Regions from separate parts of the Rhizobium sp. WYCCWR 11146 genome, predicted to be linked through region 1. Evidence: riboswitches for the same ligand, from Rfam matches in the RefSeq annotation. Region 1 holds a riboswitch; each other region holds the start of a gene.
What was found. A riboswitch is a leader RNA that binds a small molecule or an ion and turns the genes downstream of it on or off. The one in region 1 is predicted to bind cobalamin.
Positions count from the first base shown of each region.

Region 2: linked by a shared signal. The riboswitch ahead of bluB (5,6-dimethylbenzimidazole synthase) and the one ahead of HX899_RS20610 (ABC transporter substrate-binding protein) in region 1 are both predicted to bind cobalamin.
Region 3: linked by a shared signal. The riboswitch ahead of cobU (bifunctional adenosylcobinamide kinase/adenosylcobinamide-phosphate guanylyltransferase) and the one ahead of HX899_RS20610 (ABC transporter substrate-binding protein) in region 1 are both predicted to bind cobalamin.
Region 4: linked by a shared signal. The riboswitch ahead of fdhA (formaldehyde dehydrogenase, glutathione-independent) and the one ahead of HX899_RS20610 (ABC transporter substrate-binding protein) in region 1 are both predicted to bind cobalamin.

Region 1 is NZ_JACCEY010000024.1:163,520-167,906, forward strand. It holds gene HX899_RS20595 (tetratricopeptide repeat protein) at 54-656, opposite strand; gene HX899_RS20600 (hypothetical protein) at 747-1,295, opposite strand; gene HX899_RS20605 (TetR/AcrR family transcriptional regulator) at 1,292-1,858, opposite strand; cobalamin riboswitch at 2,071-2,327, shown strand; gene HX899_RS20610 (ABC transporter substrate-binding protein) at 2,504-3,520, shown strand; gene HX899_RS20615 (iron ABC transporter permease) at 3,517-4,387, shown strand, end outside.
Region 2 is NZ_JACCEY010000024.1:569,999-574,385, forward strand. It holds gene HX899_RS22570 (MFS transporter) at 1-1,137, opposite strand, end outside; cobalamin riboswitch at 1,626-1,814, shown strand; gene bluB (5,6-dimethylbenzimidazole synthase) at 1,856-2,542, shown strand; gene HX899_RS22580 (SDR family NAD(P)-dependent oxidoreductase) at 2,691-3,437, shown strand; gene HX899_RS22585 (DUF2865 domain-containing protein) at 3,555-4,387, opposite strand, start outside.
Region 3 is NZ_JACCEY010000024.1:409,985-414,371, forward strand. It holds gene HX899_RS21785 (chloride channel protein) at 1-1,044, opposite strand, end outside; cobalamin riboswitch at 1,305-1,702, shown strand; gene cobU (bifunctional adenosylcobinamide kinase/adenosylcobinamide-phosphate guanylyltransferase) at 2,079-2,588, shown strand; gene cobW (cobalamin biosynthesis protein CobW) at 2,593-3,642, shown strand; gene cobN (cobaltochelatase subunit CobN) at 3,647-4,387, shown strand, end outside.
Region 4 is NZ_JACCEY010000007.1:258,391-262,777, reverse strand. It holds gene HX899_RS04280 (LysR substrate-binding domain-containing protein) at 1-32, opposite strand, end outside; gene HX899_RS35545 (DMT family transporter) at 145-1,050, shown strand; cobalamin riboswitch at 1,212-1,412, shown strand; gene fdhA (formaldehyde dehydrogenase, glutathione-independent) at 1,632-2,822, shown strand; gene HX899_RS04265 (transporter substrate-binding domain-containing protein) at 2,902-3,705, opposite strand; gene HX899_RS04260 (bifunctional diguanylate cyclase/phosphodiesterase) at 3,811-4,387, shown strand, end outside.

The sequences.
Region 1 (4,387 bases):
TTGGCCGGTGACGACGTCTGGACGCTGCGCCGCCCGGGAAAAAGAGCTGGGTATCAGGAGCGACCTTTGCCATCGAGCAATTCTGACACCGGTAGCGGCAGGTCTGGATGTGCACGGCATAATCCGAGTAGATCTTCCCTTGCATCCGGGTAATCCTGAAGTGCAGCACGACGGTACCATTTGAATGCTTCTGTCAGATCGATCTCGCAGCCCACGCCGTGCTCTTTCAACTGGGCTAGCCTGTACTGTGCACCAGCATGATCCTGATCTGCGGCTTGGCTGTACCATCTGACAGCGTCTGCTGCATCGATATCGCAACCGTCGCCGTCTTCTCTCATCAAGCCCAGCAAATATTGCGCGTCGGCGTGGCCTTGATTGGCGGATTTGTCAAGCCACTCGCAGCCTTCGGGCGCGCTCTGTGCAACTCCGTCCCCCATGAGATAGAGGCCCGCCAGGAGGAATTGCGCGTCGGCATGACCTTGTTCGGCGGCTTTCTGAAGCCATCCCGCGCCTTCTGTTTTATCGCGGGTGACACCTTCACCTCGTGCGGTGATGTGGCCCAATTCAAATTGTGCTTGCGCATCGCCTTGCTCGGCTGCTTGGCGAATCGCGTCTATCCCGGCGGCGGCGAGATCGGTGCTATCCGGATTGCTCATTGCTACATCAAACCTCGTTGAAATCGGTGGCGCCAAAACTATGTCGGGGCCTGCCTTCCGCAATCCGTCGTGACGCAGGTCCGGCAACGACTACGCCTGCGGATGTCCCAGCGCTTTTTCCAGCACGCCAGGCGGCAGCTTCTGCGCGAGGGCATCGCCAAGCTTTGCCTCGAGGTCCCGCAATTTGCCGTCGAGGGAGGGAAGGCCCGCGGGGCCGAAGGCTTCGATGTAACGATCGGCTTCACCCTTTGCCAGGAATTCGACCAGGACGTTGTCCTCGACCCAGAGCTTGACGATCCGGAAGAGGCCGGTTTCCACCTGCTCGGCGCACCAGCCTTCGCGGGCGGCGGCAGTCTCGATCGACGCGGCGTCTACCGCGGCGCTGACCAGCACGTGGGCGGTGACCGGCTCGAAGGTCGCCGGGCGCTGGCGGATGCCGAGCGGTGCGTCCGGATCGAAGACCGCGGTTGCGGGCAGGATTTCGAGGAAGGAGCCTTGCGTATCGCCCGATACGACGAGCCAGGCGTCATGGGGAAAGGGCGGGGTCGGCGCCCGCAGCGCGGTCGCCTCCATGAGCTCCGCCAGCACCCGGGCGACGCGACCGGGATCGCGCACGCCGAACGACATGTGATGAATCATCGCGCGTCTCCTTCCATTGTTGCCGGCTGGCGGGCCTCGGTCCCGCGGGAACGCCGGCGTGCATCGTCGATCAGGGCCTGCACGGCCCATTGCGCGGCCTTCGCGGCTTCAGCGCCCGACAGGCTCCAGTTATCTTTCATGCTCTCCCATCCCGAAGCAGAGCAGAGCGCTGTCACAGCGGCGAGCAGATGCCGGGCATCTTCTGCGGGAATCGTCCCGGTGACATCGCGCAGCGCGATCGAAAACTTCTCGCGCCGCGCCTCGGCATGGGCGAGCCTCACCGCGCGACCATGAGGATTGTGCAGCATCGCTCTCACCAGCGGCTCGTCGCGGTCGAAGGCAGAAAAGAGCTCGGGAATATGCGCCACTACTTGCTCAGGCGAAGCCGGCAGCGCCGGCACGGCGATCAGCGCATTCACCCAGTGCCAGAACGCGGCGAGCAGTGTCTCCTTGTTGGCGAAATAGCGATAAAGCGTGCGCTGCGGCACGCCGGACTGGCGGGCGACGAGATCGAAGGTGACCTCGTCGCTACCGGCGCGCAACAGGGCGGCAAGACCTTCCATGATGCGGTCCTGCGTGATGGTCGCCAACTCTTCGCGGGCCGTGGGTCGAGGCGGTGTCACTTTATTCATGGCAGTATTAATGCCATAATGGCAGCATTGCTGTCAAACGTCTTCTGGCAACCGGCGGTTTGCGCGGTGAGACGGCATGAAGCGCATTTGTCGGTGAGGCGGCATGACACGCGGGAATAGTTATTGACGCCGGGCGGGCCGGCGACGTAACTGGGTGCGACGGTTCCCTGAAGATGACTCCAAGGGGATTAATAGGGAACACGGTGAGGATGACCCAGTAGGGACCGAGACCGTGGCTGCCCCCGCAACTGTAAGCGGATTGTCGATCATCTCAGGAGTGGCCAGCGACTGGCCATCTCTGAAGGGCTCATGGCCCTGCCACTGCGAGATATCGCGGGAAGGAGGATGAAACGACGGATATCCGCAAGCCAGGAGACCTGCCGTCAATCACGATCCAATCAACCGGGCGGGGATGCCCGGACAAGGAACAGATATGATTGACCTGCTGAACCTTCGCCGAATTCCGGCATGCATCCGTCTCGATTGGGCCTCCTGCGGCTAGTGCACGCCTAAGCGTGCTTTCGGTCCGCGCATATGCGCGGAACGGCCGTGATTTTCCCTTCATCGAGGTTTTCCATGCGCCAGATTCTCGCCACCATGACATTTGCCTTCGGGCTCGCCGGCTTTGCGGCACCAAGCCTTGCCGCGACCCGATATCCCTTGACCATCACCAATTGCGGCCAGCAGGTGACCTTCGAAAAGGCGCCATCCAAAGTCGTTTCGATCGGTCAGGGCATGACCGAAGTGCTCTTCTCGCTCGGCCTTGCCGACAAGATCGCCGGAACGGCCGTCTGGGTCGGTCCCGTCCTGCCGCAATATGCCGAGGCCAACAGCAAGATAAAGCGGCTTGCCGACAACGACCCGAGCTTCGAATCCGTCGTCGGGCAGGAGCCCGACCTGGTGACGGCCGAGTTCGAATGGCATGTCGGCGCGCAGGGCTCGGTCGGCAAGCGGGAGCAATTCAAGGATCTCGGGATCAATACCTATCTCGCGCCGGCCGATTGCGTCGCCAAGGTCAACACTGATGGCGGCGACGGCGTGCGCAAGGAGCTGTTCACGATGGACCTGATCTACCGGGAAATCGCCGAGCTCTCGGAGATCTTCGACGTCAAGGAGCGCGGCGATGCGCTGATTTCCAAGCTGAAGAAGCGCGAGTCGGATGCCGTCGCCTCGATATCAGGCGCGTCGGGCAAGAACCTGCCCGTCGTCTTCTGGTTCTCCAGCAAGGAGGTCAATGGCGACGCCTTCATCGCCGGCAAGAACAGCGCGCCCGCCTATATTCTGAAGACGATCGGTGCGAAGAACGTCGTCACCACGGAAGAGGAATGGCCGCTGGTCGGTTGGGAAACCATCGCCCAGGCTAACCCTGCCGTCATCGTGCTCGCGACCATGGACCGCCGCCGTTACGCCGCTGACGATCCCAAGGTCAAGGTCGATTTCCTCGAGAACGATCCTGTGACCAAGGAGCTGGACGCGGTCAAAAACAAGCACTTCGTGATGATGGACGCGCAGTCGATGAACCCGACGATCCGCACGATCGACGGTATCGAGACATTGGCGAACGGCATCAAGTCCTTCGGCCTGGCGCAGTGAAGGCAGTGTCGGTCAGGCAACAGGGATGGTGGGCGCTTGCCGCGCTCACCACGGCGGCACTTCTCCTGCTCGGGCTGATGGTCAGTCTTGCCGTTTCGATCGGCGAGATCGCGATCCCGCTTGCGACGACGGCGGAGGCGATTTCGAACCGTCTGTTCGGAACGGATTTCGAGCTCAGCCGCATCCACCAGGGCATCGTCTGGGATTATCGTCTGAGCCGCGCGCTCGTCGCGGCCAGCGCCGGCGCGTCGCTCTCGCTTTCGGGCGCGATCCTGCAGGCGCTGCTGCGCAATCCGCTGGCCGAACCCTACGTGCTCGGCATCTCCGCCGGTGCCTCGACGGGGGCCGTCTGCGTGATGATCCTCGGTTCCGGCTACGGTGTTCTCGGCCTGTCGAGCGGCGCCTTCATCGGTGCGGTCATTGCCTTTTTGCTGGTCGGCATCCTGGCGACGGGTGCGGGGGGAACCGGTGAGCGCATCATCCTGTGCGGCGTCGCCGGTTCGCAGCTCTTCAATGCACTAACCTCCTACATCGTGACGACATCGGCGAATGCCGAGCAGGCGCGCGGCATCCTGTTCTGGCTGCTGGGTTCGCTCAGCGGCGTGCGCTGGCCCGATGTCTATCTGTCGGTGCCAATCGCGCTTGCCGGCTTCGTCATCTGCATGGCCCATGTGCGGGCGCTCGACGCCTTCGCCTTCGGCACGGATGCCGCCGCCTCGCTCGGCATTGCCGTACGCCGCGTCCAGATCGTGCTGTTCGCCATGACGGCGGCGATGACGGCAAGCGTCGTCAGCATGGTGGGTTCGATCGGCTTCGTCGGCCTCGTCATCCCCCATGCCGCCCGCTTCCTCGTCGGGCCGGCGCATA
Region 2 (4,387 bases), 410 kb from region 1:
TGCCTGGCTGCTGTCGGCGTCATCGACATCGCCAAAGGCCATGGCGTTGACGCCCGAGAAAGCCATGGAGCGGAACAGGCCGCCGATCAGCAGGCAGGCCATGATCAGGAACAGCGGCGTTTCGGCGGTGAAAAGGCCGTTGATGCCGAGGAAGATCGCCGCCAGCAAAGTGGTGATTGATATGACGGTGCGGAAGCCGAAGGCATTGAAGGTGCGCGAGGCGGCGAATTTCGAGCCCATGGAGCCGAGCGCGCTGACGAAGGTGACCGAGCCCGATTGCAGCGGCGTCAGGCCGAAGCCGAGCTGCAGCATCAATGGCATCAGGAACGGCAGGGCGCCGAGCCCCATGCGGAAATTCGAAGCGCCGAGGATCGCCGCCCGGAACATCGGGTAACGGAACATCTTCGGATCGAGAAGCGGATAGGGCACGCGGCGGGCATGCAGGAGGTAGAGGAGGCCGGCAAGAATGCCGATCGCAACCGTGACGTAACCGTAGATGACGGGCACGGCCGGCAGGCTGATGACCGACACGCCGAAGACGAAGCCGGAGAAGCCGATGCCGCAAAGGAAGAATCCGGGGAAGTCCATCGGCCGCGGACTGCGTGGCTCCACCGCCGGCAGGAAACGGGTGACGAGGATGATGCCGAGCACGCCGATCGGGACGTTGATCCAGAAGATCCAATGCCAGGTGAGATAGGTGGTGAGGAAACCGCCGATCGGCGGCCCCATGATCGGGCCAATCAAAGCGGGAATGGTAAGCCAGGCCATGGCATCGACGAGTTCGTGGCGGGGCGTTCCCCGGACCAGCAGCAGGCGGCTGACCGGCGTCATCATCGAGCCGCCGGCGCCCTGGATCAGGCGCGAGACGACGAAGGCCGTGATCGAGTTGGAAAAGGCGCAGGCGATCGAGCCGATCATGAAAACAAAGATCGCCATGCGGAAGATGTTGCGCGCACCGAACCGATCGGACATCCAGCCGCTGATCGGGATGAAGATCGCCAGCGCCACGAGATAGCTGGTGACGGCGAGCTTCAGCGCGATCGGCGAGGTGCCGATATCGGCGGCGATTGCCGGCAGGCTGGTGGCGATCACGGTCGAATCCATCTGTTCCATGAACAGGGCGACCGCAAGGATCATGGGTGTGAGGCGGGGCACGGGCAACCGGGATGCTGCGATGGACAGTCACAGTCCATACGCCTTCGGTGGTGATAAGGCCATAGAAACTGTCGGTGAAGGGGCTTGCCTAGCCGCTTCAAACCGACGCGGGTGGGTGACGAAACGGGATCGTACGTCTTGTTTCCTTTTGTCCTCCCAAGGGTTTGAGGTAGGAACTGAGGCTGCGGCTTGCGCTCTCTTCTCCCCAGCGGGGAGAAGGTGGCCCGAAGGGTCGGATGAGGGGGCTGCACGGCTCCCCTTCATCATTGCCCTTCGCTTACGCTCAGCGCATTCGCGGCTTTGCCGCTCACCCCCCCTCAACCGCCTGCCGGCACCTCTCCCCGCTGGGGAGAAGAGATTCGTGGCACCGCAGCGCTCCCTTTTGCCGGCGGAAGAGAGGGACAGGCGGCACCGCGCGGCCTCCGGCTTGACTGCGACATCGGCCCAGCTTGCCGCTGCCGCGCTTTCCTGAAATAGATGCGCCGTCAGGTGCCCGCCGATAAGGCGGGAGAATCGGGAATCCGGTGCAAGACCGGAACGTGCCCAACGCTGTAAGGCCGACGCTTGCCGCTTCATCATGCCACTGGCCTTTTGCCGGGAAGGCTGCGGCAGACGGATGACGCCGAGTCAGAAGACCGGCCTGGCAAGATAGACCGATCCGCGCGGACAGCGGGGCGGTCGCGTTGTTGGGGATTTGACGATGCGACCCTTTGATGAGGATGCCCTTTCGGCGGCGTCCGGTTTTTCCTTGGCCGAACGCGAGGCCGTCTATCACGCGATCATGACGCGGCGCGACGTTCGCAGCCAGTTCCTGCCCGATCCCTTGCCTGATGATGTTGTGCAGCGGCTGCTGACGGCCGCTCACCACGCACCATCCGTCGGCTTCATGCAGCCGTGGAATTTCATTCTGGTGAAAAGTGCCGCTGTCCGGACGCGCATCCAGGACGCGTTTGCGAGGGCCAACGAGGAGGCGGCGCTGATGTTCGAAGGCGAGCGGCGGCAGGCCTACCGATCGCTCAAGCTCGAAGGCATCGTCGAGGCGCCGCTCGGCATATGCGTGACCTGCGATCCTACCCGCAGCGGCAGCGTGGTGCTGGGGCGCACCCACAATCCGAAGATGGATTCATACTCGACCGTCTGCGCCATCCAGAATCTCTGGCTTGCGGCACGGGCGGAAGGGGTCGGCATCGGCTGGGTCAGCATTTTTCGTGAAGGCGACCTGAAAACCATTCTCGGCATACCCGAGCATATCGAAGTGGTCGCCTGGCTCTGTGCCGGTTTCGTCGACCGGCTCTATGAGGAGCCGGAACTCTCCGTCAAAGGCTGGCGGCAGCGGCTACCGCTCGAGGAACTCGTCTTTCATGATGGATGGGGACTGAACACCTAGAGCGCATCGCGTTCTTTCGATGCCAATATCGCCGACGCCGTGCGAGGCCGAGATATCTTTATTCCTGACCTTCATATCGATACGCTGAAGGCGAATCCCGGAATTGGATATTCGGCTATCGGCGGCTCAATCGGAGGATAACGGCCCAATGAACATGATCGACTTGAAGGAGCGCATCATCGTGATCACAGGCGGTGCGCGCGGCATCGGCTACGCTATCGCAGAGCGCGTCATCCAGTCTGGTGGCAAGGTGGCCATCTGGGACCTGAACGAAAACATGGCCAAGGACAGCGCTTCCGCTCTCGGATCTGGCACGGTCGCTTTCGGCGTCAACGTCGCAGATCCCGTATCAGTGAAAAACGCGGCGGCGACGACCGAGGAGATTTTTGGCCGTATCGACGGCCTCGTTAATTCCGCCGGGATTACCGGTCCGGTAAAGCCCACGATCGAATACGATGTCAGTGAGTGGACAGACGTCGTCGATGTCTGCCTCACGGGAACCTTCAATTGTTGCCGGCACGTCGTTCCGGTCATGTTAAAGCGCGACTATGGGCGGATTGTGAACATCTCCTCGGTTGCGGGCAAGGAAGGAAATCCGAACATCGCTGCCTACAGCGCAGCGAAAGCTGGTGTGCTGGGCTTCACCAAGTCGCTTGGCAAGGAACTCGCAAAGACAGGAATCGCCGTGAACGCGGTAACGCCAACCACGGCAAAGACACCTATATTGGACGGGCTGACATCCGAGTTTATCGAATATATGCGCGTCCGCATTCCGCGCGACCGTTTCGTCGAACTTGGTGAGATCGCTTCGATGGTCGTCTGGCTGCTCTCCGAGGAGAACTCCTTCACGACCGCATCGACGTTCGACCTGAGCGGCGGTCGTACGACCTACTGACCATGCTCAAGCGACCCGCATTAACATCCCGCCGCACGTTCACGTGACATCGCCGTCATCTCATGCACCCTGGCACAACGCCGCTATGGCTCCGCCACCGCAGTTCCAGCTGTTCAATCACTGCTGCTGTTGCGGCTGCGGGCCCGGTGTTGCCGGATTGGCGAGGTCGATCGAGCCCTGATCGCCGGCCAGAAACTGCGGGCCGACCTGACGGACGCGGTTCTGCGTCGGATCGTAGGGGCGCTCGGGGACGGATGGTTGCGGCGCAGCTGCCGCGGCATCCTTCGCCGGGGGATTGGTGCGGATGGTGGTGATCGAGCCCTGCTGCGGCGGTTCGCTTACCGCCTGCTTGCCGCGCATCTCCTCATAATAGGCTGTAAGATTGCAGGCGCAGGAGGATTTTTCCCCGGGCGTGCGGTTCTTGTAGGCAAAGGCATTTTTCATGGCGCTGTAGGGAGTGCCCGTTGCGACCGAGATCATGTTCGAGGCTTCGGTGCTCGTCACGTCACGATAGAACAGTTCGGTCTCGACGCCTGGGCACATCTTGGCGCAGGTCTGGGCGTCGCGGCCGAAATCGACCGACGTGGCGTTCGAGCTGATCGGGAAGAAGCCGCCGTCGCAGCTGCGCACGCACATGGTGCTGACCGGGGAGAGCATCTCCGCCCGTGGCACGCCGTAACGCGGATCGATCTCTTCACCGCCGAGCGGAATGAAGGTATCGGTGCGCATCGCCTGTTCCTCGACGCTCGGAGCCGGCTCGTTGGCGCTGCGATCGCTCGGGGCATAGAAGTTTTCGCTGTTGCAGCCATTGTGGTCGAGGGCGGCGATCAGTTCGCGGCGCGTGCCGTCAGCGGCGCCATTCTGGCCGGCCAGCTCGTTGCGGCGGTCCTGGAGATAGCGGATATTGTCGATCATGCGGGCTTCGGACTGCGAGAGTTCGGCGCAATAAT
Region 3 (4,387 bases), 250 kb from region 1:
CAGCCCGCCCCTGAAGCCGGAGCCGATCGAGATCGCCGAGGCGAAGGATTTCAAGAGGAAGAGGCCGATCAGCGTCGGGATCGCCACCTCATGGGAAAGGTTGAGATGCAGCGCGCCGTGGCCGGCCGAGAGCACCTGAGGCGAGATCATCGCCAGCAGCCCGACGATGATGCCGCCAAGCGCCGGGCGGAAGGGTGGGGCGATCGAACTCTTGCGCGCCAGCTCCTCGACAAAGGCGACGCCCTGCATGATCAGGATGCCCACACCGGCGCAGAAAGCGCCGAGCAGAAGTGCTGGGATATAATCGGCCGGCACGACCGAGCCGAAGCTGCCGATATCGATGGTGAAATCGCTACCCGCAAGCAGCCTTGCGATCAGGGTGGAGACAAGGGCGGAGACGACGACGGGAGTCAGCGAGACGATCGTATAGGTGCCGATGATCAGCTCGAAAGCATAGAAAGCGCCGGTCAGCGGCGCGTTGAAGGCGGCGGCGATGGCGCCCGCCGCGCCGCAGCCAACAAGGGTGCGCAGGTCCGAGCGGCGAAGCTGCAGCTTCAGGCCGAATTTCGACGCGAGCCCGGCGGCAAGCTGGGTATAGCCGGCCTCCAGTCCGACCGAGGCGCCGAAACCGTTGGAGATCAGGTTCTGCACGGCAACGATGATGCTGTCGGTCAAGGACAGGCGGCCGCCATGCAGCGCATTGGCCTCGATCGGGTCGACCATCGGTTTCTTGCGGCGTTTCGCCAGCACTAGAAGCAACAGGCCGAGCAGAGCGCCGCCGATAACCGGGGCGGTGAGCAGCAGCAGCTTGTTCTCGATCTCGGACGAGCTCAACCGTTCGCTGTCGGCGATGCCGAAGACCAGCTGATGCAGCTCGTTGGAGACGTAGCTCATGCCGGTGACGGCGAGACCTGAGATGACGCCGACGACGGCGCCTGCCAGCGACAGGCCGACCTCGCTACGGCGGGCCAGCGCCCGCAGGCGTCCCGGATCGAAGAAAACACGCAGCGCGCGGAAACGGCGCCGATCCAATTTCATAAGCATGGCTAGACAACTAGGCGGGGAGAGGCCCGGTCAAGGGGCGGAGATGGTCGCGCAGTCCGCTTGCGATGCAATTGCGGCGAAAAGCCGGCGGTTGGAACAAATTTCGATGAAGTAAGTCTCTGATAAATGACGATATTTTAGATGGGGTAAGTCGTGTTTGAGTAGCCGCATCTCGGAACCAGCGATCGGGTGGCCGCCAAGGCCGGTTGACTTCATCCCTGCGCTTGCCTAACCATCCCGATAACGGATGGTCGACTGACCATCCTGACATAACGGATGGTTCCGGATCGGTGTTGCGCCCTTCCGGATGAAAAGGGAATGTGAAGGGGCGGACCCAAGCCGGGCGCCTTCATCACAGCCGACCCCGCGACTGTAGAGCGGTCAGGGTCTTCCATCCGGCATCAGGCCCTTCCGGCCGGCGGCTTGCAATAATGCAGGCGGGCGGGATGGGCGACATGCCGGAAAAGCCACTGGATATGCATGGTGATCAACCGGGGTCGGACGCCTCTCAAGTCTACGAATCGTCCACCTTTTCACTAATGCAGCCGGGAAGGCGAGGATGATCCGCTGGCACGATCAGGGCGACCGGTTTCCGGTCTGCCCCGATCGCGGCCGATAACCGCGAGCCAGGAGACCTGCCATGCGTGCCGGGCGAGAAGCCCACACCTGGGTATTATGCCCGTTGCCAGCACGGAGGTTGTCTTGGCTGAACGATTGAATTCGGCGCGGCTTGGTGCGGCGCACGCCACGCCTCCAAGCAGCGCTGCAAGAGGAGTGTTTTCGGCCGCTTATGTCGAATGCTGGGTACCCCCCTCTGTCCTGCCGGACATCTCCCCCACAAGGAGGGAGATCGGCAAGCAGCACGACCGTCGTCCTACATCAATTGTTTGGAGAAAAGCTCTCGGCGATTCAATCTCCCCCTTTGTGGGGGAGATGTCCGGCAGGACAGAGGGGGGCGTCACACCCTCAGTAGCCGAGAAAGGTGCATTCGGAGCAAGCCACGACTACGCACTCTCCCCGAGGGGCGTTTGAGTATGACCGCCACCTTCATCCTCGGCGGCGCACGCTCCGGCAAATCCCGTTTCGCCGAATCCCTCGTCACAGCGACCGGCCTCGACCGTCACTATGTCGCGACCGGGCGTGCCTGGGACGAGGAGATGCAGGCGCGCATCACCCAACACAAGGCCGACCGGGGTCCGTCCTGGACAACGCATGAAGAGCCGCTCGATCTGGTCGGTAAACTCGCCGCCATAGACGGCGAAGGGGGCATCGTGCTGGTCGATTGCCTGACGCTCTGGGTCACCAATCTGATGATGGAGGAGCGGAATATGGCGGCGGAATTTGCAGCCCTTGCCGATTTCCTGCCCGCCGCGAAGGCGCGGCTCGTTTTCGTTTCCAACGAGGTCGGTCTCGGTATCGTGCCCGACAATCGCATGGCGCGGGATTTTCGCGATCATGCCGGCCGGCTGCACCAATCGATCGCGGCGAAGGCCGCCGAAGTTTATTTCATCGCGGCAGGCCTGCCGCTGAAAATGAAGGGTTAAGTCTATGAACCAGCAGAAGATTCCCGCAACCGTCATCACCGGCTTCCTCGGCGCCGGCAAGACGACGATGATCCGCAACCTGCTCACCAATGCCGGCGGCAAGAAGATTGCGTTGATCATCAACGAATTCGGCGATCTCGGCGTCGACGGCGACGTGCTGAAGGGCTGCGGTGCGGAGAATTGCACCGAGGACGATATCATCGAGCTGACCAATGGCTGCATCTGCTGCACCGTTGCGGACGACTTCATTCCGACGATGACGAAGCTGCTCGAGCGCGAGCAGAGGCCCGACCATATCGTCATCGAGACTTCGGGCCTTGCTTTGCCGCAGCCGCTGGTCGCCGCCTTCAACTGGCCTGATATCCGCACGCAGGTGACTGTCGACGGCGTCATCACGGTGGTCGATAGCGCCGCCGTCGCCGCCGGGCGTTTTGCCGATGACCATGATGCTGTCGATGCGCGCCGCGCCGAGGACGAGTCGCTCGATCACGAAAGCCCGATCGAGGAGCTGTTCGAGGACCAGCTTACCTGCGCCGACCTCATCGTGCTCAACAAGACAGACCTGATCGACGCTGCCGGCCTTATCAGGGTGCGCGACGAGGTCGCCTCCCGCACGGTGCGCAAGCCCGTGATGATCGAAGCGAAGAACGGCGAAGTGTCGGCCGGTATCCTGCTCGGTCTCGGCATCGGCACAGAGGACGATGTCGCCAATCGCAAGTCGCATCACGAGCTGGAGCACGAGGACGGCGCGCCGCACGACCATGACGAATTCGACAGCTTCGTCGTCGAGCTCGGACCGATTGCCGATCCCGTCGGCTTCGTCGAAGCGCTGAAGAGCATCATTGCCGCCCATGACGTGCTGCGCCTCAAGGGTTTCGTCGATGTGTCAGGCAAGCCTATGCGCCTGCAGCTCCAGGCCGTCGGCAGCCGCATCGATCACTATTTCGACCGCGCCTGGACGCCAAGCGAAAAGCGCGCCACGCGCCTTGTCGTCATCGGCCTGCACGAGATGGATCAGGGCGCTGTGAGGGCGGCGATCGAAGCGCTGGCGTAACCCGATGCATCTGCTTCTGGCCCAGCAGGGAACGATCAGCGACGGCGAGGAGGCAATCGATCTCGGGCAGACGCCGGGCGAAATCCTTTTCCTGTCGGCTGCCGACAGCGAGCTTGCCGCGATCGCGGCCGCCCATCGCGACCGTGGGGCGGGGCCTTCGCTGCGGCTCGCCAGCCTGATGAGCCTGAAGCATCCGATGTCTGTCGACACCTATGTCGAGCGCACCGCGCGGCATGCCAAGTTGATTGTCGTGCGGGCGCTCGGGGGCGCCAGCTATTTCCATTATGCGCTGGAAGCGCTGCATGCGGCAGCGTCCCGCGCCGGGGCGCTGATTGCGGTGTTGCCGGGCGATGCTAAGCCGGATGCGGGGCTTGTGCCTTTCTCCAATATTGATCTCGACGATCTCAACGCGCTCTGGGCCTATCTGATTGAGGGCGGCGATGCCAATGCGCGGGCCTTTCTCGATTATGCCGGGGCGATGTTGGCAGGCACGGAGAAGCCGGCACCGGCGGCACCTTTGATGAAAGCCGGTATCTGGTGGCCGGGGCGTGGACTGATCGGGGTTGAGGAGTGGCGGCTGGTTTCTGCTGCCGTGGTGTCTTCGCGTGTGGCTGTCCGTTTGTCGGTTGAGCTAGGGACACCCCCCTCTGTCCTGCCGGACATCTCCCCCACAAGGGGGGAGATCGGCAAGTCGCTTGGGCTTCCCACAAAAGAAACGCTTGAAGACGCGGCACCTTCTGCAGAG
Region 4 (4,387 bases), on a different contig from region 1:
CTGAGCAGGTCGCTCTCAATCGGTTCGTGCATGAGACAGCCATTTAAAAAATCGATGACAGCTATCTCTACTATTCGTTTGTCTGATGTCAATTCTTGACGCACAAATGAGCCGCGTTCGACTTCCTTCTTTGAGAATATCTGCGTGACAATTGAAAATCCGGCCAGACGCCTCGCAGGCAGCGAGCACGAGAAGGGTGTGCTTCTCATCGTTGCCGCGACACTTGCCTGGAGCGCGAGCGGCGTCTATTCGCGACTCCTGACGACCGATGTGTGGACGGCGATCGCCTGGCGATCGTTGTTCGGTGGCCTGTTCCTGCTGATCCCCTGCCTTTTCCTCGAAGGGGGCATTTCACGGCAGCAATGGCGATCCGTCTTCCATCCGTCCGGTCTTGCGATGATCGCATGCCAGACTTTCAGTCAGGTATGCTTCATCGGGGCGCTCTATATGACCACCGTCGCCAATGTGACGATGATCTATGCGACCGCGCCCTTCATCGCGGCCATGCTCGGCTGGGTCATCCTTAGGGAGAGGGTCTCCAGGCGGACGCTGATTGCCGGCGGCATCTCGCTCCTCGGCGTGGCCGTCATCGTCGCCTCGTCGATCGGCGGAGGGACCGGCGTGGGCGATCTGCTGGCGCTCGGCATGACGGCGTCCTTCGCGCTGGTCATCATCATTCCGCGCATCAATCCCGGCGTGCCGAGCCTGCCGCCGACCGTCGTCAGCGCCTTCCTGACGCTGGCCATCTTTGCCCCGTTCGGTTCGGTCGGCTCGCTCGACCTGCACAATTGGATCGTTCTTGCCGCCTTCGGCGCGACCAATTTCTCCCTGGCGCTGGTGCTCTTCCTTGCCGGGGCGAAGCGGATGCCGCCGGCTGAAGCCGCGCTGATCGGCACGATGGAAATCGTACTCACGCCGTTCTGGGTCTGGCTGTTGTTTGCCGAGCAACCGCCCGTCGCTACCTTTTTCGGCGGCGCGATCATCCTCGGCGCCGTGCTCTGGCACACGGCCATCGACGTCAGCCGCAGCCGGCGACCGCATCGCGCCTAAAGCCTTTAGGCGGCGATCAAATCTTCCGGGACGATCCGGAAAACCGCCGTATTCGCGGGATCAATTATTTCCGCTGCGCAGCGCTATTGCGACTTTGCCGACTGTCGTCTTTGAGTTGCGCCCATGTCGTTTTCTTGATCGCTGTTGTCCGTCAGGCATGGTTTGTTAGTGGTGTTCAAGGCGCTATCTCGCAAACTGGCGAAATGGACCATTGGGACGCCGGCCTGACGCCGGCGCTGCCCCGCAGCGGTAGAAGAACTGAAATCCTCAAGGAAATCGCCGGATAGACATCCGGAAAGATATCGTGATGGATCGAAAGGAGATTCTGGAGCCGGAAACCAGCTCTTGCACAGCAAATCGACGGATTGCGGACAGACGGTCACGAGCGGAACCACAGGCGAAAACCGTGGCGTTCATCCTCTTCTCCACCCAATCTGCCGTTTTGAAAATCCGAATATCGCCCGATGCGGCGGTATCCTCGTGTTGTGGACACCGGGCTGCAGAGGAGGCAGGCCGGAGGGAAGGTTGCCATCGACTGCATCGGTTGCAGATCGAGGCATTCAAACAAGTGGGAGGAATCCATGAGCAAAAATAGAGGCGTCGTCTATCTCCGTCCTGGCAAGGTCGAAGTGCGCGACATCGACGATCCGAAGCTGGAAGCGCCCGACGGCCGCCGCATCGAACACGGCGTCATCCTGAAGGTGATATCGACCAATATCTGCGGCTCCGATCAACACATGGTCCGCGGCCGCACGACGGCGATGCCGGGCCTGGTCCTCGGTCATGAAATCACTGGCGAGATCATCGAGAAAGGCATCGACGTCGAGATGCTCGACATCGGCGATATCGTCTCGGTGCCTTTCAATGTCGCCTGCGGCCGTTGCCGCTGCTGCAAGTCTCAGGATACCGGTGTCTGCCTGACGGTCAACCCGGCCCGCGCCGGCGGTGCTTACGGTTATGTCGACATGGGCGGCTGGATCGGCGGACAGGCGCGCTACGTCACTATCCCCTATGCAGATTTCAACCTGTTGAAAATCCCCGATCGGGACAAGGCAATGGCGAAGATCCGCGATCTCACTATGCTCTCCGACATTCTGCCCACCGGCTTCCATGGCGCGGTGCGTGCAGGCGTTGGGGTCGGCTCGACCGTCTATGTCGCCGGCGCCGGCCCGGTCGGCCTTGCCGCTGCGGCTTCGGCTCGCATTCTCGGCGCTGCTGTCGTGATGATCGGTGATTTCAACAAGGACCGTCTGGCGCATGCGGCAAAGGTCGGTTTCGAACCGATCGACCTGTCGAAGAGCGACCGTCTTGGCGACATGATCGCGCAGGTCGTCGGCACCAACGAGGTGGACAGCGCCATTGATGCGGTCGGCTTCGAGGCACGCGGCCACTCGGGCGGGGAACAGCCGGCGATCGTGCTCAATCAGATGATGGAGATTACCCGAGCCGCGGGTTCGATCGGCATTCCCGGCCTCTATGTCACCGAGGATCCGGGCGCCGTCGACAACGCCGCCAAACACGGCAATCTTTCGCTCCGCTTCGGCCTCGGATGGGCCAAGGCACAGTCCTTCCACACCGGCCAGACTCCGGTGATCAAATACAATCGTCAACTCATGCAGGCGATCCTCCACGACCGACTGCCAATTGCCGATATCGTCAACGCCAAGGTCATCCCGCTCGACGATGCCGCCAATGGATATGAGAGCTTCGACCAGGGAGCGGCGACGAAATATGTCCTCGATCCGCACGGAGAGGTCGCGAAAGCCGCATAGCGATACGACCGAAGGACTTGGTAGGGATGGTCGGGCGGAAAACCCGACCATCCCGCATTCTCGAAAGTTGGCCGGCGAACTACTGGATGCTGAACGGGAAATATTTTGCGTTGATCATGTCATAGGTCCCGTCCGCCTTGATGCTCTTCAACGCTTCGTTCAGGCGCGTCAGACGCTCCTTGTCATCCAGGCGCAGCGCGATCCCGGCACCTTCACCGAAATATGTGACGTCGATCAGATCCGGCCCTTTGAACTCGCAGCAGCCCCCTGCCTTGGTGTTGGCAATCCAGTCGTAGATGGCGAGTTTATCCTCGAGGATAATGTCGACGCTCCCATCTGCCAGGCCCTTGTACAATTCCGGCGAAGACCGAAAAACCGTCCTTTTCATTTCTGGATAGAGATGGTTGGCATAGGATTCCTGCGCCGTCGACGATGTCACCCCAAGAATTTTGTCGCTGAGGGCGGCGGGGCTGACATCGCTGATTGACGAATCCTTCCGGGCGATGAACACCGACGGGCTGTTGTAGTATTTTTCAGTGAAGGCAACCTTTTGACGCCGCTCGAGGCTCATCGACATGGATGAGATGATCGCGTCGTATTTGTCGGCAACGAGATCGGGGATGATGTCGTCCCACTTCTCGATGATAAATTGGCATTCGAACTTGCCAACCTCGCAGAGAGCATTGGCAATATCGATGTCGAAGCCCTGAAGCTTGTTATTTGCATCGAGATAGTTGAAGGGCGGAAACGCACCTTCGACGGCAATTCTCATCGGCGTGCGATCTTGCGCAGCCACCTCGAGCGGCGAGGCCGCCAAAAAGATACCGATCCCGCCCGCCATCAGCGCTCCGCGCACTATAGTCTGAATGGATATGCGCAACATCGTCGGGAGCTCCTTAGGGCATAGTCGATCTCGCGCCATAGTGGCTCACAGCTTTTAATTCTACGTGAACGCTTCTTTGTTAGCGTCGACGAATGCGCCCGCGTCGTGGTGTTCAGGGGTCTACGCTTGCACATCGTTCTTCCTTCCAGCTCCAACACGTTTCAGCAATCCTGGATCGCTTCGGGAAGAATTCTGTTTCTTATTGCCGTTAGCGGGCTTGGAGCGATCGGACTTGTCGTGCTTTCGGCGCTCTGGGCAGGAACCGAGAGCGACGCTGCAGCCCTTGATCGACAGCGCCAGCTTGTGAATGCCCGCCTGCGCGAACAGGTCGATCAAGTCGCGCATGTTATCGGCCAGTTCGGCAATGGTTACCTCGCACGTGTCTATCCTGCCGCCCTGCCGACCGAAGGCTCCTCCAGCCTCGATGCCGTTTTGACGGCGGCAGCCGGGAGTGCGATCAGCCAGACGGCGATGTCTGCGTTCGGCTACGATCAGGCCTTTGTCGTCGACGAAAAGGCTCAACTGCTCATGCTGGCGGACGCCCAAACGGAGAAGCGGTACCGCTGGATGAAGCCTCTCTTTTTGCCTCTCCTTAAGGATGCCCGCTTTGGCGTCAGGCGAAGCACGGCTTTGAACGAACGAACGCCATCCTCAATGGAAGCCCGCCTTGCCAACGCCGCGC